4 regions of the Streptomyces sp. NPDC004435 genome follow, and region 4 is predicted to be linked to each of the others. Evidence: riboswitches for the same ligand, from Rfam matches in the RefSeq annotation. Region 4 holds a riboswitch; each other region holds the start of a gene.

Region 1 (5,028 bases), on a different contig from region 4:
CTCTGGTCTCCGCCTCGCTGTCGTACTCCTACGACGGCGGCGCGACCTGGACCGAGGCCCCGGTCGCCCGGCACGGCGGCACGTGGACCGCGACGGTGGACCACAGCGGAGCCACCGGCAAGCAGGTCACCCTGCGCACCGAACTGACCGACGCGAACGGCAACTCCGTCCGCCAGACGGTCACCCGCGCCTACGACGTGCGCTGATCCACCCCGGAGCCCCGCCGGACGCCCGCCCACCGGGCGGACGCCCGGCGGGGCCTCCCCGCGCCGTAACCCCGGGGCGCTCCCGACGGGCCCTCAGCCCACCCGGTCCAGCAGGGCGTCCAGATCCTCCGCCGTCCGGGGGCCCGGTACGCCCTCCGGCAGCAGCCCCCGCTCCCTGAGCAGCCGCTCGACCGGCACCGCCCACGGACGTCGCAGCCGGGCCGCGTCGAGCAGGGCCTCGTCCGCGAGGAGCACGGCGGCCGGGCCGGTGCGCAGCCCGGCGGGGGAGAGCACGGCGGCCTCGTCGGCCCACCGCAGCGCCAGGTCCACGTCGTGCGTGGCCATGACCACCGTGGTGCCCGCCGCCCGCAGCCGCTCCAGGGTCTCCAGGAGGCGCTCCTGGCCGTGCGGGTCGAGGCCCGCCGTCGGCTCGTCCATGATCAGGACCCGGGGCCGCATCGCGACCGCGCCGGCGATCGCCGCACGCTTGCGCTGCCCGTACGACAGCAGGTGCGTCGGCCGGTCCGCGAGCGCCGTGATGTCCAGCGCCTCCAGCGCCTCGGCGACCCTCAGCCGCACCTCCTCCTCGGGCAGCCCCAGGTTCATCGGCCCGAAGGACACGTCCTGCGCCACCGAGGCGGCGAAGAGCTGGTCGTCCGGATCCTGCACCACCAGCTGCACCGAGGTCCGCAGCCGGGTCAGCCCCTTCCGGTCGTACGCCACTTCCGTACCGTCCAGGAGCAGCGCCCCCTCCCCGCAGCGCAGCCCGCCGCTCAGCAGCCGCAGCAGCGTCGTCTTCCCGCCGCCGTTGCGCCCGAGCAGCGCGATCGCCCGGCCCTCCGTCACCGCGAAGGCGACACCGGAGAGGACGGCCGGCCCGTCCTCGTACGCGAAACCCGCGCGCACCAACTCCACGACCGGGGTGGGGGCCGTCATGCGAGGAACCTTTCCAGTACGAGGGTGAGGGCGACGAGCCCCGCGAGGAGGCCGGCCGTCGCCGCGAGGAACGGGCGGGAGACCGGGGCCTCGGGCAGCAGCACCCGCAGCGTCCCGTCGTAACCGCGCCCGGCGAGACCGGTCTGGAGCCGCTGCGCCCGGTCGAAGGCCCGCACGAACGAGGTCGCGCCGAGCCCGGCCAGCGACCGCCACACGGCCGCCCGGGTCGTTGCCCCGAGCCGCGCCGCCTGCGCCTGACGCACCTTGGCCTGGGCGTCGAGCAGCAGGAAGACGATCCGGTACATCACCAGGGCCACGTCCACCACCGGCGCCGGCACCCCGGCCCCGACCAGGCGCGGCAGCACGTCCGACACCGGTGTGGTGAACGCGAACAGCAGCACGCCCAGCGAGGCCGACGCCGTCCGCAGCAGCAGCTCTCCGGCGTGCACGGGCCCGTCCGGAGCCCAGGCCACGGCGCCCCCGGGCCCGCCCACCGCGAACAGCAGCGGAACGGCTCCGGTGACGCAGAAGCCCAGGGGGATCCGGAAGGCCCGCCACAGCTGCCGGCCCGGCACACCGGCCGGGCCGAGCAGGACGGCGAGGGTGGCCGCCGCGATCAGGGGCGCCCCCGGCCACGGCGGCAGACACACCGCGCAGAGCGTCAGACCGAAGCCGAGCGCGGCCTTCTCCGCCGGATGACGGCGGCGCCAGCGACTGCTGTGCGCCGCCGCGTCGATCGGCAGCATCCGCGGCTACGCGTCCGCGCCCGGGGCGCCGCTCTCCTCACGGGCCGCGGCCCGCTCCTCGCCCTGCCGGCGACCGCGCCGCACGCCGAAGTAGTAGGCGAGGACACCGGCGCCGAGGGCCGCCTGGAGGGCGAACAGCGCCGACTCGATCTCGCCGGACGGCGGCTCGTAGAGCGGGCTGAACCACGGCTCGTAGTCCGGCTTGATCTCGGTGATCGCCGTCTCGGCCTCCGCGTCCGCGCCGGCGAACGGCTCCTCCTTGTGGTCGCCGAGCCCGAGCACCAGGGGCAGGACCGCCAGCGCCGCCACGAGCGCCAGCAGCAGGGTGTTGATCTTCGCGTTCCGGCTCATCACGCCGCCGCCTCCTCGCGTCGCTTCGACTCCGTCCGGGTGAGCACGCCGAGACGCAGCAGGTCACCCTTGCTGGACTGCATGAGCAGCCGCACCACCAGCACGGTCAGCAGGCCCTCGCTCACGGCGAGCGGGATCTGCGTCACCGCGAAGATGGAGCCGAACTTCGCCAGCGACCCCGCGATGCCGGTGCCCGGGTCGGGGAAAGCGACGGCCAGCTGGACGCTGGTCACGCAGTAGGTGGACAGGTCGGCGACGAACGCGCCGAAGAAGACGCTCACCATCAGCGGCGCCCCGGACCGCTTCAGCAGCACATAGGCGCCGTACCCCGCCCAGGGGCCGACGATCGCCATCGAGAAGACGTTCGCCCCCAGCGTGGTCAGCCCGCCGTGGGCGAGCAGCAGCGCCTGGAAGAGGAGCGTGATGGTGCCGAGGACCGCCATGATCGGCGGCCGGAACAATATCGCGCCCAGTCCCGTACCCGTAGGGTGGGAGCAACTGCCCGTCACCGACGGCAGCTTGAGCGCGGACAGGACGAACGTGAAGGCGCCGGCGGCGCCGAGCAGCAGGGTGGACTCGGGGTTGGCGCGCACCTCGCGGGTGAGCGCGCGGACGCCGTGGACGACGAACGGGGCCGATGCGACGCCCCAGGCGGCCGCATGGACGGGGGGCAGATACCCCTCGGCGATATGCATGATCGGGAGACCCTCTCCAGCACCTCGTGGATGGACAACGCGCCCTGGCCGGTCTCCTGGCTGACGGTCATGACGCCCGACTCCGCCTTCCCATCCCGCGACGGTCTCCCGCGGCGGAACAGTGGCTTCCCCGAGGGGATGGAGCCGGACCTCCCGATCACAGTGGCGAGGGCCGCACCGGTACTGCACCGGTTTCCCGAACACCAAGGCGGTGCGACATTAGTGTGTTGACCTGCCTCATCACAATGCGGGGTCGGTCACTCGCGCTCGGACATCTCCCAAGGCCCGGCGCCGTGCGGGACCCGTTGTCAGACCCCCGCACTAGCGTGGACGTGTCCTAGTGCGTTGCTGCTGCTCGGACGAGGGCGCCCCGGCGGCGTGGAACCCGGCCGGGGCGCCCCGCTTACCTGCGGGCGTCAGACCTTGCGGTAGGCGTACGCCTCCGAGGCCGCCGCCGCGACCGCGTCCAGGTCCCCGCCGGCGCTCGCCGTCACCAGCGCGGCCACCGCGCCCTCCACGAAGGGCGCGTCCACCAGCCGGGTGCCCTCCGGAAGCTCGTCGCCCTCCGCGAGGAGCGCCTTCACCGTCAGTACGGCACTGCCCAGGTCCACCAGGACGGCCACCCCGGCGCCCGCGTCGACGGCCTTCGCGGCCTCGGCGATCAGGTCGGCGCTGGTGCCGAGCCCTCCGCCGGGCCCGCCGCCCGCCGCCGCGACCGGCGCCAGGTCGCCGCCGCCGGCGAGCCCCCGGGCCAGGTCGGCGACCGCCTCCGCGACGGCGCCGCTGTGCGAGACCAGCACGATCCCGACCCTGCCCCCGCTCACCGCCCCGCCCCCTCTCCTGTTCCGGCCGCCTCCGCCGTCTCCGCCAGCGCGGCGAAGAGCAGCGCCGAGGAGGTCGCCCCCGGATCCTGGTGGCCGACCGACCGCTCCCCGAGATAGCTGGCCCGGCCCTTGCGGGCGCGCAGCGGGACGGTCGCGAGCGCGCCCTCGTCGGCCGCGGCGCGCGCCGCGGCGAAGGACTCGGGCAGCGCCGCCACGGCGGGGGTCAGCGCGTCCAGCATCGTCTTGTCGCCCGGTACGGCTCCGCCGAGCTGCCCGACGGCGGCGACCCCGGCCGCGAGCGCGTCCGCGAGCTCGGCCCGCGTGACCTCCCCGCCCTCGCCGAGCGCCTTGCCGGCCCGGCGCAACAGCGTCCCGTAGAGCGGCCCCGAGGCCCCGCCCACCGTGGAGATCAGCTGCCGCCCGGCGGTCACGAGGACCGCGCCCGGTGTCGCGGGCGGCTCCTTCGCCAGCGTGTCGGCGACGGCGGCGAACCCGCGCCGCAGATTGGCGCCGTGGTCCGCGTCGCCGATCGCCGCGTCCAGCTCGGTCAGGCGCCCGGCCTCCCGCTCCACCGCCGCCGCCACGGCCGCCATCCAGCGCACCGCGAACGCGGCGCCGTACGTCTCCGTCATCGTCCCCTCACCGGCCCCATCGCAGCGCGGCCGTCGACACCGGCGCGTCCCACAGCCGCAGCAGCTCCTCGTCCGCCGCGCACACCGTCACCGAGCACCCCGCCATGTCGAGCGAGGTCACGTAGTTCCCGACCAGCGTCCGCGCCACCGGCACCCGGCGCGCGTCGAGGACCCGCCGCACCTCGGCGTTGAACCCGTACAGCTCCAGCAGTGGCGTCGCCCCCATGCCGTTCACCAGCAGCAGCACCGGATCCGACGGCCGCAGGTCGTCGAGGACCGCGTCGACGGCGACCTCGGCGATCTCCCGCGCGGTCATCATCCCGCGCCGCTCCCGCCCCGGCTCGCCGTGGATGCCGACGCCCAACTCCAGCTCCCCGGGCGGAAGGTCGAAGGTCGGGCTGCCCTTGGCGGGCGTGGTGCAGGCGCTCAGCGCGACCCCGAACGACCGCGACCGCGCGACCACCCGCCGGGCCAGCGCCTCCACCCGCTCCAGCGGGGCGCCCTCGTCGGCCGCCGCCCCGGCCAGCTTCTCCACGAAGAGGGTGGCCCCGGTCCCGCGCCGCCCCGCCGTGTACAGGCTGTCGGTCACGGCCACGTCGTCGTCGACGAGCACCCGGGCGACCTGGATGCCCTCGTCC
Region 2 (5,028 bases), on a different contig from region 4:
CGCGTGGTCCGAAAGCAGCACCCCTGGTTGCGACTTGGGGGACCGGAGGCTCTCATACGGACATGCAGCAGTCGTCGTCCCTCTCCCAGGTCCTGTCCGCCGTCGGCCCCCGGCTCAGGAGGGTCCGCACCACCCGCGGCGTCACCCTCGCCGCGCTCGCCAGGACGACCGGCATCTCCAAGAGCACCCTGTCGCGCCTGGAAGCGGGGCAGCGGCGCCCCAGCCTTGACCTGCTGCTGCCCATCGCCCAGGCGTTCCAGGTCCCGCTGGACGAGCTGGTGGGCGCGCCGGAGGTGGGCGATCCGCGGGTCAGGCTGAAACCCCATGCGGTCGGCGGCAACACCGTGCTGCCTCTGACACGTCAGCCGGGACCGCTGCAGAGCTACAAGATGATCCTGCCCGCCACGCGGGACACGCCCGACCCGTGCACGCACGAGGGGTACGAGTGGCTGTACGTGCTCTCGGGCCGCCTCCGCCTCGTGCTGGCCGACCACGATCTGGTGCTCGACCAGGGGGAGGTGGCCGAGTTCGACACCCGCCTGCCGCACTGGTTCGGCAGCACGGGGCAGGGGCCGGTCGAGGTGCTGAGCATCTTCGGGCGGCAGGGCGAGCGGATGCACGTCCGTGCCCGACCCTCGCACCGGACGCCCGCCTCCGGCACGTGAACCGGAGGCGGGCGTCCGGGTGCGGGGGAGCGCCGAGGGGTGGGGAACGGGCGGAGTGGGTAGCTCGTGGGGCGTCCGGGGTGCGCCCGGTCCGGTGGACGGGCGTTCGGTTAGGGTGACCTTGCTGGACGTCCGGCTCGGTGGTGGGGGCGGGTTCGGGTGCCGGTACGGTGGGATCCAGGCGACGGAACGGGCAGAGGCGGAGCGCAGGTGAGAGGCGGAGACCGGGCTGGTGCCCGTCGCGGGACCGGTGTGGCGGGACCCTCGCCGCGGGTGACCGGAGCGAGGCGCCGTGGGTGAGATCCTGCGCGTGGCCGGAGCCCTGTACGTGATCGTTCTGCTCCGGGCCGGGGGGACCTTCGCCGTCGGCTGGCTCGCCGGCGCCGGCGCCAGGCGCGGCAGGTTCGCCGAGCGGATGTCCTCCGCCAAGTTCCAGCGCGCCGAACGGGCCATCCAGCGGTGGGGCGCGCCCGTCGTGGCCGTCTCCTTCCTGACCGTGGGCTTCCAGACCGCCGCCAACTTCCTCGCCGGCACCATGCGGATGCCGCTGCCGCGCTACCTTCCCGCGCTGTTCGTCGGCGGAGCGGCCTGGGCCCTGCTCTACGCCGTCTTCGGGATCGGCGCGATCGCCGCACTGGGCGCGCTGTTCGCCCGGCACACGGCACTGGGCGTGGCGGGCGTGGCCGTCCTCCTGCTCGCCGCGTGCGGACTCGTCGTCCTCCGGAGGCGCAGGGCGGTGGCGACCGCCCCTGAGGCGGACGCGCCCGGACAGTCCTGAGGGCCGGGACGCGTCGTCCGCCGCGGGACCCCGGTCAGGAGACGCCGGCGTTCACCACGTCGAGGGCGGGCACCGGACGGGGGGAGCCGTCGGTGTCTATGGCGACGAAGGTGAGGAAGGCGGTCGCGACCTCGGTGGCGGGGCCGGAGCTGTTCCAGCGCTCGGCGGTCACGCGGACGCCGACGGTCATCGAGGTCCTGCCCGCCCGTTCCAGACCGGCCTCCACACTGAGCAGGTCCCCGGCCCGGACCGGGGCGAGGAAGGTCATCCGGTCGACCGACACGGTCACCGCCGGTCCGTCGGCGTGACGCCCGGCGGCCGCCGCGGCGGCGTCGTCGATCAGCTTCATCATGACGCCACCGTGGATGGTGCCGTACAGGTTGGTGTCGTGCTCGCTCATGATGTGGGCGAGCACCACCCGGGAGTCGTCCGGGGTCTTGGCGGGACGGGGGGATGCGGAGACGGCACGATCGGCCACGTCAACTCTCCTTCGCGAGTCGCGGCGGGCTGCACCGCGCGCACGGGTCGCCGGCGCGCGGACAGCGGGCAGGTCTTCGGACTCGCGGGCCCGCCCACCGGATCTCCACCCGGCGGAACCCCTACTGGCCGTCGCTTCCCAGACCCTTCCAGGACCCAGTGCGTAGGACGGCGGTCGTTCCCGCTCACCGCTGCGGGGCAGTCCCGGATTCCCACCGGGTTCCCTCTTACGACGCGTCCCGTACGGCTGACGGGGGCGAACCAGCTGCACCTGCCAGCGTACGCGCCGCCGCCGCCCCCGCGGACCCTCCCCCCGGCTTGACCTGCTATTCCGTGCGCAGAGCCGTGGCCGTGCGGGTCCTGGCCGCCCACCCGGCGGGGAGGAGGGCCCCCAAGACGGCGATGAGCGGCCCGCCGAGGGCCAGGGGGAGGAGTTCGGCCGCGCCGTACACGTCGACGACGGAGGCCGGGAGGCGGAGCCCCACGCCGTCGGCCATCGCGGGCATGATCCGGCCGTGCAGGGCGACCCCGAGCGGCACGCCCAGGACGCCCGCGACCGTCCCGGTCACGGCGACCGAGGTGAGGACCATCGCCACGGTCTGACGGGGGGTCATGCCGAGCGCCTTGTGCACCCCGATCTCCCGGACGCGCTCGCGGGTGTCGAGCAGCACGCCGTTGAGGACGCCGAGCGCGGCGACGGTGACGAGGACCAGGGTCAGGAGCGCGGCCAGCGCGTTGAGCGTGACGACCATGTCGCCGCCCGAGCGGAGCGCGCCGGCCCGTGCGGTGAGTCCCAGGGGGGCCAGGCGGGCGTTCAGCGCCTCGACGTAGGCCGGTACGCCGGTGCCCGGGGCGACCGCGACATGGTGGCTCGTCGAGGTCCGGTCGGGGTGCGCGGGGGCGACGGTCGCGAAGTCGGTGAACACCTGCATGCCGTCGTTGCGCGGGTCGAGGACCTCGCCCACGATCCGTACCGTGACCGGTTCGGCCATGCCGCTCAGGGTGACCGTGTCGCCGACGCGGGTGCCGGTCGCGGTCAGGAAGGGGGTCGGGACCACGGCCTCGCCCGGCTTCCCGAACCAGCGGCCCGAGACCATCGTGTAGCCGCCCCAGGAGGCGTCGCCGGTGAAGGCGACCACCTCGACCAGCCCGGTGAGGCCGGCCACCGTCGCCCGTACCGTCGTGGCGCTGTACTGCCTCCCGGTGCCCGCGGTCCCGGCGATCGCCGCGGTGACGGCGGCGGGATCGGCCTTCGGGGTCCGCTCCGGCGCCGCCGTGCCGGGCGGCCCGAGGGCGGGCCGCGGCTCGGGCACGGTGACGTCCGCCACGTCGTGGGTCCTGGCCTTCATCACCTCGCCGAGCGAGGCGCCCATCCCCACGGTGAACGTGACGGCGGCCGCGCCGAACAGGATCGCCGTGCCCATGGCCAGCGCGCGGACCGGCCGGGCGAAGGGCCGCATCAGGCCCAGGGCGACCGGCTGCGGCAGCGGCAGGCGCCCGGCCGCGCGGGCCGCCCGGCCGCCGCGCCCCGCCGGTACGGCCCGCCCGACGGCGAGCGCGTCGACCGTGCGCAGCCGGCCCGCCCGCCAGGCGCTCGCCCACGCGGTCGCCGCCACCAGACCGAGCACCCCGGCGATCACCGCCAGGTCGACGGAGGGCGTCACGGCCAGGGAGGAGGTGCCGTACACCTCCTCCGCCTCGGCCAGCACGGGCACCGCGAGCAGATGGCCGACGAGCACACCGGCGGTCGTGCCGACGGCGGCCGGCACCAGCGCCTGGCCCAGATACGCCCGTACGACCTGGGCCGGGGTGCAGCCGACGGCCTTCAGGATCCCGATCCGGCGCGTCCCCGTCCCGACCGCCGACGCGACGACGTTGCCGACGACGAGCACCGACATGACCAGGCCGAGCGCGCCGAACGCCACGAGGAAGGGGACGTAGAGCGCGGTGTCGCGCTCGGCGCCCTCCGCGACGGCCAGCCACGACCGCTCGCCCACGGCCGCCCCGGCCGGCAGCCCGGCCGTCACCGCCCTCCCGCCCGCGGCGACGGCCCCCTCGGTGCCCGCGTCGGCGAAGCGGTACAGCATCTGGAAACCGCCGCCGCCGGGCGGGATCAGCGCCGGCGTCTGGTCCGGGACCACCCACGCGTCGGCGGTCCCGGTGACCGAGCGGGCGATTCCGACCACCGTCAGCGCCTGACCGCCGGACGGCCCCGGGAACTCGATCCTCAGACCCAGGACGGGGCGGACCGGGGCGTCGGGGGAGAGCACGATCTCGCCCGGGCCCGCGGCCCACCGCCCGTCGACCAGCGCCACCGCGTCCACCTCCCGGCCGGGGTCGGGCCGCCCGACGACGGTCACCGGCCACCCGGGGCCCGACGCGTCCGCCCGCGGCGCGATCGTCGCGGTACGGAACGGCCCGGCTGCCGCGCTCACCCCCGCGGCCCCGCCGGAGCCCGCCAGCCGCCCGGCGCTCACCGCGCCCGCGTCGAACTCCACGGACAGGTGCGCGCCGTGCTGCCGGGCGAAGGCGTCACGGAACGGCGCGCCGGAGACCATGATCAGGGAACCGGCCAGGACGGACGCCGCCACCGCCGCCATCGTGGCGAGCCCGATCACCACCGTCTGCACCCGGCGTCGCCGCACCCCCGCGCGCATCACCCTGCCGAGTGCGCTCACCGGACCTCCCCGGCGGCGCGGGCCCGCGCCGGACGGACGTCGGCGGTGGCGGACGGCGACGGGCCGCCCGCCGGGCCGTCCTCGGTGAGCCGGCCGTCGGCGATCCGCACCGTGCGGTCCGCGCAGGAGCGGGCGAGGGCCAGATCGTGGGTGACGACGACGAGGGTCTGCCCCTCGGCGTGGAGGCCGGCGAGCAGCGCGCCGACGTCCTCCCCGGCGGCCGTGTCCAGCGCCCCGGTCGGCTCGTCGGCGAGGAGCAGCGCCGGCCGGTTCATCAGCGCCCGCGCCACGGCGACACGCTGGCGCTCACCGCCGGACAGCCGTCCGGGCAGGGCGCGGGCGTGCCGGTCGATGCCGAGGCGCTCCAGGAGCCCGGCGGCCCGCACCTCGGCCTCGCGCCGTCCGGTGCCCGCGAGACGGGCGGGCAGCA
Region 3 (5,028 bases), on a different contig from region 4:
TCGCCAGGGCCCTCGTCGCGCTGCACCAGCGGTACCGGGGCGCCTCGGAGCGCGTCGCCGCCCTGGCCTCCCCCGGCGAGACCGCCGGCCTGCTGCCCGCCGAACCCCACGACGAGGTGCGCGACTTCTTCTACGCCCACCACAACCATGTCGCGGCCCTGGAGACGGAGGCCGAACGCACCGCGGAGGCGCTGGATCTGGGCCGGGTCGGGCGCGCCGCGGACACGCTCGCCGCCCACCTGACCGCACGGCACGGGGTCAAGGTGCTCCCGGCCGGGGCGGAACGCTCGGCCGACGTCCGCCGCTTCGACCCCGACAACGGGCTGCTCCTGCTGTCCCCGTGGCTCAGCGAGGGGCAACGGGCCTTCCAACTGGCCACGCAGCTGGCGTTCCTGGAGCACGGGCCGCTGCTCGACGCCCTGGTGGCGACGGCGGAGCCGGCCACCCCGCAGGCCGAGAGTCTGGCCCGGATCGGCCTCGCCAACTACTTCGCCGGCGCGGTCCTCATGCCCTACACCGCCTTCCACGCGGCGGCCGAGAAGGTCCGCTACGACATCGAACTCCTCCAGGCGCTCTTCGGCGTGAGCTTCGAGACCGTGTGCCACCGCCTGAGCACCCTGCAGCGCACCGGCCGCCGAGGCGTCCCGTTCTCCTTCCTCCGCGCCGACCGCGCGGGGAACATCTCGAAACGGCAGTCCGCCACCGACTTCCACTTCTCCCGCCTCGGCGGCACCTGCCCCCTGTGGACCGTCTACGAGGCCTTCTCCGCCCCCGGCCGGATCCTCACCCAGGTCGCCGAGATGCCGGACGGCAAGCGGTACTTCTGGATCGCCCGCACCGTGACCCGGGGCGGCTTCGGCCACCACGCGCCGCGTGCCGAGTTCGCCGTCGCCCTCGGCTGCGAACTCCGCCACGCGAGCCGTCTCGTGTACGCCGAGGGCATCGCCCTGGACGACCCCCGCGCGGCCACCCCGATCGGCCTCGGCTGCCGGATCTGCGAACGGCAGGACTGCGCCCAGCGGGCCAGACCCCCGGCCGGCGGCAGCCTCTCCGTCGACCCCGACCGGCGCACCCATGTGCCGTATCCGGTGGTCGTCGAGGAGTGAGACGGACCCTCCACGACAGAGGAATGTCTCATTCCACCGTCCAAATGGCGGATAACCCTCGCCGCTCGGCGATTGCGCCCTCTACTCTGGCCGAGCAGCTGGTTCGCCCCGTCCGCCAGACGGGATGCGTCGTAAGAGGGAACCCGGTGGAAATCCGGGACTGCCCCGCAGCGGTGAGCGGGAACGACCGCCGTCATACGCACTGGGATTGTGAGGTCCTGGGAAGCGACGGCCACTAGGTGCCTGCCTCGGAAGAGGCCGGCGTGCCCGCGAGTCCGAAGACCTGCCCGCTGTCCGTGCACGGACGTATTCCGCGCACGCATCCACCGGTGACCTCGTGGGCGGGTCGGCGTAGACAGCGAACGGCCGTCGTGATGTTTTTTCACGGCGAGGTCCGTGCGCTCCCTCGTCACCTTCGCGTCCGCGTCCCGTCACCGGGACGTCGATCTGGGCACAACTCGCGAAGGAGAGTCTCCGTGACCACGAAGTCCGCAGCCGCGGCAGCACAGGCCACCGTCTACGGCTACCCCCGCCAGGGTCAGAACCGTGAACTGAAGAAGGCGATCGAGGGCTACTGGAAGGGCCGCGTCTCCGCCGACGCCCTCCGCGCCACCGCCGCCGACCTGCGCCGTTCGAACCGGCAGCAGCTGGCCGACGCCGGCATCACCGAAGTGCCCACCGGCGACTTCTCCTACTACGACCACGTCCTCGACACCTCCGTGATGGTCGGCGCCATCCCCGAGCGCCACCGCGAGGCGGTCGCCGCCGACGCCCTGGACGGCTACTTCGCCATGGCGCGCGGCACCCAGGACGTGGCGCCGCTGGAGATGACCAAGTGGTTCGACACCAACTACCACTACCTCGTCCCCGAGCTGGGCCCTGACACGGTCTTCACCGCCGACTCCGCCAAGCAGGTCGCCGAGCTGAAGGAGGCCCTCGCCGAGGGCCGCACCGCCCGCCCGGTCCTCGTCGGCCCGGTCACCTACCTGCTGCTCGCCAAGCCCGCCCCCGGTGTCGACGCCGACTTCGAGCCGATCACCCTGCTCGACCGGCTGCTCCCCGTCTACGCCGAGGTCCTCGCCGACCTGCGCGCCGCCGGCGCCGAGTGGGTCCAGATCGACGAGCCCGCGCTCGTCCAGGACCGCACCCCGGCCGAGCTCGACGCCGCCGCCCGCGCCTACCGCGAGCTCGGCGGCGCCGCCGACCGGCCCAAGCTCCTGGTCGCCTCCTACTTCGACCGCCTCGGCGACGCCCTCCAGGTCCTCGCCGCCGCCCCGGTCGACGGCCTCGCGCTCGACTTCACCGACTCCGCCGCCGCCAACCTCGACGCCCTCGCCGCCGTCGGCGGCCTGCCCGGCAAGCGGCTCGTCGCCGGTGTCGTCAACGGCCGCAACATCTGGATCAACGACTACCAGAAGTCGCTGGCCACCCTCGGCACCCTGCTCGGCCTGGCCGACCGGGTCGACGTGGCGGCGTCCTCCTCGCTGCTCCACGTCCCCCTCGACGCCTCCGCCGAGACCGACATCGATCCCGAGGTCCGGCGCTGGCTCGCCTTCGCCCGCCAGAAGGCCGCCGAGATCGCCACCCTCGCCCGCGGCCTCTCCGAGGGCACCGAGGCCATCGCCGACGCACTGGCCGCCAACCGCGCCGACCTCGCCTCCCGCGCCGGCTCCGCCCTCACCCACGACCCGGCCGTCCGTGCCCGCACCGCGGCCATCACCGAGGCCGACGGCCGCCGCTCGCAGCCGTACGCCCGGCGCACGGTGGCCCAGCGCGCCCACCTGGGCCTGCCGGTGCTCCCGACCACCACGATCGGTTCCTTCCCGCAGACCGACGAGCTGCGCGTCGCCCGCGCCGACCTGCGCGCCGGCCGGATCGACACGGCCGGTTACGACGAGCGGATCGAGAACGAGATCCGCGAGGTCATCGCCTTCCAGGAGAAGACCGGCATCGACGTCCTCGTGCACGGCGAGCCCGAGCGCAACGACATGGTGCAGTACTTCGCCGAGCAGCTGGACGGCTACCTCGCCACCCAGCACGGCTGGGTCCAGTCGTACGGCACCCGCTACGTCCGCCCGCCGGTCCTCGCCGGCGACATCTCCCGCCCCACCCCGATGACCGTGCGCTGGACGACCTACGCCCAGGCGCAGACGGCCAAGCCGGTCAAGGGCATGCTGACCGGTCCGGTCACCATGCTCGCCTGGTCCTTCGTCCGTGACGACCAGCCGCTCGGCGAGACCGCCCGCCAGGTCGCCCTCGCCCTGCGCGACGAGGTGAACGACCTGGAGGCCGCGGGCACTTCGGTCATCCAGGTCGACGAGCCCGCGCTGCGCGAGACCCTGCCCCTGCGGGCCGAGGACCACGCCGCGTACCTCGACTGGGCCACCGAGTCGTTCCGCCTCTCCACCAGCGGGGTCCGGCCGGACACCCAGATCCACACCCACATGTGCTACGCCGAGTTCGGTGACATCGTCCAGGCCATCGACGACCTCGACGCCGACGTCATCAGCCTGGAGGCCACCCGCTCGCACATGCAGGTCGCCGGAGAGCTGGCGGAGCACGGCTACCCTCGCGAGGCCGGCCCGGGCGTCTGGGACATCCACTCCCCGCGCGTCCCCAGCGCGGAGGAGGCCGCCAAGCTGCTCCGTACCGGCCTGGAGGCCATCCCCGCCGAGCGGCTGTGGGTCAACCCCGACTGCGGTCTGAAGACCCGCGGCTGGACCGAGACCCGGGCCTCTCTGGAGAACCTGGTCGCCGCGGCCCGCACGGTCCGCTCGGAGCTGACGGCCGACAACGGCTGACGCCCCTGGCCCGGGCCGGACAGCACGCTGTCCGGCCCGGGCCGAGGAGACGACAGCCCCTGAGCGGCGTGCGGACGACCCGGTGACGGAAGGTCGCGGATGGCGAAGAGCAATCCCCGTCAGATCATGCTCGACGGGCGGCCCATGGTGGTTCTGACCACGAAGGAGTACGCCGCCCTCGTCGCCGCACGCCGCCAGGCGGGCGGCCTCGCCGCCCGGCTGCGCGTGGTCGGCGACACCCTCAGGGACACGATCGACTTCCTCTCCGCCCTGATCGCCGCGCTCGAGTCCGAGGCCGCCGGCGGATCCGGCGGCCGGTCCGGCGCCACCGGACAGCCCCTGCCCGCCCTCCTCGCCTCGGCGCCGGCCTTCCTCCGCCACGCCTCGGGGATCGTCGGCGGGCCCCGTACGCCCCCGTCCCGCTAGGGCCGGACCCGACGGGAATGGTCAGACAGGCCCTGGAGCGGCAAGCACCTCCGGTACGGCGACGGGGCCGACGGCCCGAGGTCCGTGCACGCAGCCCCCTTCGGAGACACACAGCATGCCCACCCACACACCGACGCCCCGCGTCACGGTCACCGGCCCTCCGGGCGACCGCCACGACGAGATCCTCACGCCCGAGGCTCTGGAGTTCCTCGCCCGGCTCGACCATGCGTTCGCCCGCCGCCGCCGGGAGCTGCTGACGGCGCGCCGCGATCGCGCGGACCGCCTGGCCTCGGGATCGCCGCTGGACTTCCCCCGCGCCACCTCCGCGGTCCGGGACGACCCCCACTGGCGCGTCACCCCGCCCGCGCCGGGGCTGGCCGACCGGCGCGTCGAGATCGTCTCGGCGCCGACGCCTCACGCGGCGGCCGAAGCCCTCGCGTCCGGCGCCCGGGTCTGGACGGCGGACTTCGAGGACACCGCCGGCGCTCCCTGGGCGAACGTCGTGGGCGGCCAGCTGGTCCTGCTCGACACCGGCGCCCGGCCGGGTGACGGGCACGGCGCCGGCGGCGGCCTCCCGTCCGTCGTGGTCCGTCCCCGCGGCTGGCACCTCGAAGAGGAACACCTCACGGTCGACGGCCGCCCCCTGTCGGCCTCCCTGGTCGACTTCGGCCTGTACTTCTTCCACCACTCCCGCC
Region 4 (5,028 bases):
CAGGACCTCCTCGGCAACCCCATCAAGGTCCGCGGCACGGGCTACTTCGCCCGCGCCCTCCAGCACGAGACGGACCACCTCTACGGCTTCCTCTACATCGACAAGCTCTCCAAGCGCGACCGCAAGGACGCCCTGCGCCAGATGGAAGAGGGCACCCCGCGCTACCCGGTCGTCGCCAACGACTGACCTCGCACGCAGGTACGCGAGAGGGCCCCGCACTCCAGGAGTGCGGGGCCCTCTCGCGTATCGGGACGGAACGGGTCCTAGAAGTCCTCGTCCAGGTCGACCGAGCCCTCGACCGCCACCTGGTAGGCGGAGGGGCGGCGCTCGAAGAAGTTGGTGAGCTCCTGGACGCCCTGGAGCTCCATGAAGGAGAAGGGGTTCTCGGAGCCGTAGACCGGCGGGAAGCCGAGGCGGACCAGGCGCTGGTCGGCGACGCACTGGAGGTACTCGCGCATGGACTCGGTGTTCATGCCGGGCAGGCCGTCACCGCACAGGTCGCGGCCGAACTGGAGCTCCGCCTCGACGGCCTCCCTCAGCATGTCGGTGACCTGCTGCTGGAGGGCGTCGTCGAAGAGCTCCGGCTCCTCCTTGCGGACCGTGTCCACGACCTCGAAGGCGAAGTTCATGTGCATGGTCTCGTCGCGGAACACCCAGTTGGTGCCGGTCGCCAGGCCGTGCAGCAGGCCGCGCGAGCGGAACCAGTAGACGTACGCGAAGGCGCCGTAGAAGAACAGGCCCTCGATGCACGCGGCGAAGCAGATCAGGTTGAGCAGGAAGCGGCGGCGGTCGGCGGCCGTCTCCAGCTGGTCGATCTTCTCGACCGAGTCCATCCACTTGAAGCAGAACTGCGCTTTCTCGCGGATGGAGGGGATGTTCTCGACGGCGTCGAAGGCCGCCGCGCGGTCGTCCGGGTCGGGCAGGTAGGTGTCCAGCAGGGTCAGGTAGAACTGGACGTGCACGGCCTCCTCGAAGAGCTGGCGCGAGAGGTAGAGCCGCGCCTCGGGGGAGTTGATGTGCTTGTACAGCGTCAGGACCAGGTTGTTCGCCACGATCGAGTCGCCCGTCGCGAAGAACGCGACCAGCCGGCCGATCATGTGCTGCTCGCCGGGGGTGAGCTTGGCGAGGTCGGCGACGTCCGAGTGGAGGTCGACCTCCTCGACGGTCCAGGTGTTCTTGATGGCGTCCCGGTAGCGCTCGTAGAAGTCCGGGTAGCGCATCGGGCGGAGGGTCAGCTCGAAGCCGGGGTCCAGGAGGTTCTTGTGCTCGTTGGTGCTCATTACTGGCAGGCCTCGCAGGACTCGGGGTTCTCAAGGGAGCAGGCGACCGCGTCGGGGTCGGCGACCTGCTGGACGGGGATGGGGGCGGCGGCCGTGGCGGACGCCTGGGCCGCGCGGGCGATCCGGGTCGCCGGGCGGGAGCGCAGGTAGTACGTCGTCTTCAGGCCCCGCTTCCAGGCGTAGGCGTACATCGACGACAGCTTGCCGATGGTCGGCGTCTCCATGAAGAGGTTCAGCGACTGCGACTGGTCCAGGAACGGGGTCCGGTCCGCCGCCATGTCGATGAGGCCGCGCTGCGGGATCTCCCAGGCCGTGCGGTACAGCTCGCGCACCTCGGCCGGGACCCAGCCGAAGCCGGCCACCGAGCCGTTGGCCTCGCGCAGCGCCTCGCGGGTCTGCGCGTCCCACACGCCGAGCGCCTTCAGCTCGTCGACGAGGTACGAGTTGACCTGGAGGAACTCGCCGGAGAGCGTCTCGCGCTTGAACAAATTGGAGACCTGCGGCTCGATGCACTCGTAGACGCCGGCGATGGAGGCGATCGTCGCCGTCGGGGCGATGGCGAGCAGCAGGCTGTTGCGCATGCCGGTCGTCGCGATCCGCTCGCGCAGCGCGGCCCAGCGCTCGGGCCAGTTGAGCGCGACGCCGTAGTGGTCGGGGTGGAGCACGCCCTGCGCGGTACGGGTCTTCTCCCAGGCCGGCAGCGGACCGTTGCGCTCGGCGAGGTCGGCGGACGCCTCGTACGCGGCGAGCATGATGCGCTCGGCGATCCGGGTGGAGAGCGCGCGGGCCTCGGCGGAGTCGAAGGGCAGCCGCAGCTTGAAGAAGACGTCCTGGAGGCCCATGGCACCCAGGCCGACCGGACGCCAGCGGGAGTTGGAGTTCCCGGCCTGCTCGGTCGGGTAGAAGTTGATGTCGACGACCCGGTCGAGGAAGGTGACCGCCGTGCGGACGGTCTCGTCGAGCCGCTCCCAGTCGATGGTCCCGCCGGCCACGAAGGCGCCGAGGTTGACCGAGCCGAGGTTGCAGACGGCCGTCTCGCCGTCGTTCGTGACCTCGATGATCTCGGTGCAGAGGTTGGAGGAGTGGACGACCGTGCCGGGCTCGGCGGTCTGGTTGGCTGTACGGTTCGAGGCGTCCTTGAAGGTCATCCAGCCGTTGCCGGTCTGGGCCAGGGTCCGCATCATCCGGCCGTACAGGTCGCGGGCCGGCATGGTCCGGCGGGCCAGGCCCTTCGCCTCGGCGGCGCGGTAGGCGGCGTCGAAGTCCTCGCCCCACAGGTCGACCAGCTCGGGCACGTCGGCGGGGGAGAAGAGCGACCACTCGGCGTCCGCGTTCACCCGGCGCATGAACTCGTCCGGGATCCAGTGGGCGAGGTTCAGGTTGTGGGTGCGGCGGGCGTCCTCGCCGGTGTTGTCGCGGAGCTCCAGGAACTCCTCGATGTCCGCGTGCCAGGTCTCCAGGTAGACCGCGGCGGCGCCCTTGCGGCGGCCGCCCTGGTTCACCGCCGCCACGGAGGCGTCGAGGGTCTTCAGGAACGGCACGATGCCGTTGGAGTGCCCGTTGGTGCCGCGGATCAGCGAGCCGCGCGAGCGGATCCGGGAGTAGGACAGGCCGATGCCGCCGGCGTGCTTCGACAGGCGCGCGACCTGGTGGTAGCGGTCGTAGATCGAGTCCAGCTCGTCCTGCGGGGAGTCCAGCAGGTAGCAGGAGGACATCTGCGGGTGGCGGGTGCCGGAGTTGAAGAGCGTGGGGGAGGAGGGCAGGTAGTCGAGCCGGCTCATCAGCCGGTACAGCGCCGCCACCTCGTCCAGCGCGCGGAGCGAGTCGTCCTCGGCGAGGCCCGCCGCCACCCGGAGCATGAAGTGCTGCGGGGTCTCGATCACCTTGCGGGTGATCGGGTGGCGCAGCAGGTAGCGGGAGTAGAGCGTCCGCAGGCCGAAGTAGCCGAAGCGGTCGTCGCCGGCGAGGTCGATCAGCGCGTCCATGCGGTCCGCGTGCAGCTCGACGAAGGCGGCGGTGCGGTCGGCGATCAGGCCCTCGCGGTGGCCGGTGGCGACGGAGGCGGAGAAGCAGACGGCGCCCTGCGAGGCCGCCTCCTCGGCGATGGTGAGGGTGAGCAGCCGGGCGGCGAGCCGGGAGTAGGCGGGGTCCTCGGAGATCAGTCCGGCGGCGGCCTCGGTGGCCAGTTCGCGCAGCTCCGCCTCGTCCGAACCGGCGTGCCGGCCCCGCAGCGCGGCGGCGGCGACCCGACCGGGGTCGGTGTCGGTGAGGTCGGCGGTGAGGTCGGTCAGGGTCCGCAGCAGCACGGTCCCGGGGCCGTCGCTCTCGATCGCGGCGGCCTCGGTGGCTGACGGACCCGCAGGCGCGATGGTCACGTGGGGGCTCTCCCTCGCTCTCGGCCCGGGGCCGCGGCGGGGGAGGGGCGGACGGGCACCCGTACGCGCGGATGCGCCCGCGCCCACCGGCCCATTCCGCGAGGCCCGGACGTCGTCGGCACCCGGAACGGTCGTACCGGGCGCACTGTCGGCAGGTGCTCGGACTCGCTCCGTGGACAAGGGCACACGAAGTACACCGTTGCGGGACAGTTCCGGATTCGCACCGGATTCCCCTGCGACGACAGCGAGGACGAGCATACATGTGGGGGGCGCCGATCGCGGCACCCCCCACATGTTGTGTCGGTCCGTGGACTACAGCTCCAGGGCGTAGGTTCGCAGAGAGTGTTCGGGGATGGGCTGCCAGTCCCGCTCGGGAGTGCGCAGAAAGCCCATCCGCTCGTAGATCCGGTGGGCCGAGACCATCTTGCCGTCCGTGGAGAGCACGATCCTGGCGCAGCCGGGCAGGGCCCGCGCCCGGTCCACGCAGGCGCGTACGAGCGCCTCCCCGACGCCCCTGCCGCGGGCCGCGGGCGCGACCACGAGCATCCGGAACTCGGCCTCGCCGGGGACGGCGATGTCCGCCCAGGGGGTGCCGCCGGGGGCGAAGGTCACCCCGCCGACGATCCGGTCCTCGGCGTCGGTGGCGACCAGCACCTCGCTCTCGCGCGCCCGCCGGGCCGTGTCGCGGAGCACGTCCAGGTAGAAGTCGTCCTCCCCGTGCAGCAGCAGCCCGTCGTTCAGATAGGTGAGCCCGGTGAGGTCACCGAGCTCCTCGTGCTCCTCGGGCCGTACCGCCCTGATCGTGAAGTCCATGGGTCCCAGTCTGCCGCGCGGGCGTGCGAGAGGGGCCCGGGTTTTCCCGGGCCCCTCTCGCGTGCGCGTCCGCGGCTCAGTGGGTGGCGGCGCCGACCTTGGGGAGCTCGGTGCTGACGCCCTTGTCGCCGGCGTCGGCCGTGTAGTCCGACGGGGAGGTCTCGTCGATGCCGTCGGGGGCCTTGGCGGCCCGGAAGGCGAAGGTGAGGACCACCGTGACGACGATGTTGAGGACGAAGGCGGTGAGGCCGATGTAGCCGATCTCACCGATGCCCGGGATCTCCGCGGAGGAGCCGCCGAAGTGCTTCTGGGTCGGGCTGGCCACGCCGTACGCGGCGAGGGTGCCGTAGATCATGCCGACCGCCCAGCCGGCGATCAGCGCCCAGCGGTGGAACCAGCGGGTGAACAGACCGCCGACCAGGGCCGGGAAGGTCTGGAGGATCCAGATGCCGCCGAGCAGCTGGAAGTTGATCGCGACCGTCTTGTCCATGGTGAGGACGAAGGCGAGCGCGCCGACCTTGACCAGGAGCGAGACCAGCTTGGAGACCTTGGTCTCCTGT

The links. Region 4 has a riboswitch for cobalamin ahead of ACFYT9_RS27790 (ribonucleoside-diphosphate reductase subunit alpha). Riboswitches for the same ligand answer to the same signal wherever they lie in the genome.
Region 1: linked by a shared signal. The riboswitch ahead of ACFYT9_RS35960 (energy-coupling factor ABC transporter permease) and the one ahead of ACFYT9_RS27790 (ribonucleoside-diphosphate reductase subunit alpha) in region 4 are both predicted to bind cobalamin.
Region 2: linked by a shared signal. The riboswitch ahead of ACFYT9_RS20345 (acyl-CoA thioesterase) and the one ahead of ACFYT9_RS27790 (ribonucleoside-diphosphate reductase subunit alpha) in region 4 are both predicted to bind cobalamin.
Region 3: linked by a shared signal. The riboswitch ahead of metE (5-methyltetrahydropteroyltriglutamate--homocysteine S-methyltransferase) and the one ahead of ACFYT9_RS27790 (ribonucleoside-diphosphate reductase subunit alpha) in region 4 are both predicted to bind cobalamin.

Annotation. Positions count from the first base shown of each region.
Region 1 covers NZ_JBIAMB010000029.1:34,863-39,890, forward strand. Annotated here, with positions in the region: gene ACFYT9_RS35940 (S8 family serine peptidase) at 1-206, shown strand, start outside; gene ACFYT9_RS35945 (ATP-binding cassette domain-containing protein) at 300-1,142, opposite strand; gene cbiQ (cobalt ECF transporter T component CbiQ) at 1,139-1,888, opposite strand; gene ACFYT9_RS35955 (energy-coupling factor ABC transporter substrate-binding protein) at 1,895-2,239, opposite strand; gene ACFYT9_RS35960 (energy-coupling factor ABC transporter permease) at 2,239-2,934, opposite strand; cobalamin riboswitch at 2,963-3,157, opposite strand; gene ACFYT9_RS35965 (PTS-dependent dihydroxyacetone kinase phosphotransferase subunit DhaM) at 3,351-3,758, opposite strand; gene dhaL (dihydroxyacetone kinase subunit DhaL) at 3,755-4,390, opposite strand; gene dhaK (dihydroxyacetone kinase subunit DhaK) at 4,398-5,028, opposite strand, start outside.
Region 2 covers NZ_JBIAMB010000010.1:237,983-243,010, forward strand. Annotated here, with positions in the region: gene ACFYT9_RS20335 (helix-turn-helix domain-containing protein) at 63-665, shown strand; gene ACFYT9_RS20340 (DedA family protein) at 958-1,443, shown strand; gene ACFYT9_RS20345 (acyl-CoA thioesterase) at 1,478-1,921, opposite strand; cobalamin riboswitch at 1,992-2,150, opposite strand; gene ACFYT9_RS20350 (ABC transporter permease) at 2,247-4,598, opposite strand; gene ACFYT9_RS20355 (ABC transporter ATP-binding protein) at 4,595-5,028, opposite strand, start outside.
Region 3 covers NZ_JBIAMB010000009.1:271,843-276,870, reverse strand. Annotated here, with positions in the region: gene ACFYT9_RS18930 (short-chain fatty acyl-CoA regulator family protein) at 1-1,106, shown strand, start outside; cobalamin riboswitch at 1,189-1,412, shown strand; gene metE (5-methyltetrahydropteroyltriglutamate--homocysteine S-methyltransferase) at 1,583-3,907, shown strand; gene ACFYT9_RS18920 (hypothetical protein) at 4,007-4,333, shown strand; gene ACFYT9_RS18915 (malate synthase A) at 4,449-5,028, shown strand, end outside.
Region 4 covers NZ_JBIAMB010000017.1:77,078-82,105, forward strand. Annotated here, with positions in the region: gene def (peptide deformylase) at 1-186, shown strand, start outside; gene ACFYT9_RS27785 (ribonucleotide-diphosphate reductase subunit beta) at 264-1,280, opposite strand; gene ACFYT9_RS27790 (ribonucleoside-diphosphate reductase subunit alpha) at 1,280-3,655, opposite strand; cobalamin riboswitch at 3,788-3,947, opposite strand; gene ACFYT9_RS27795 (GNAT family N-acetyltransferase) at 3,968-4,468, opposite strand; gene mctP (monocarboxylate uptake permease MctP) at 4,545-5,028, opposite strand, start outside.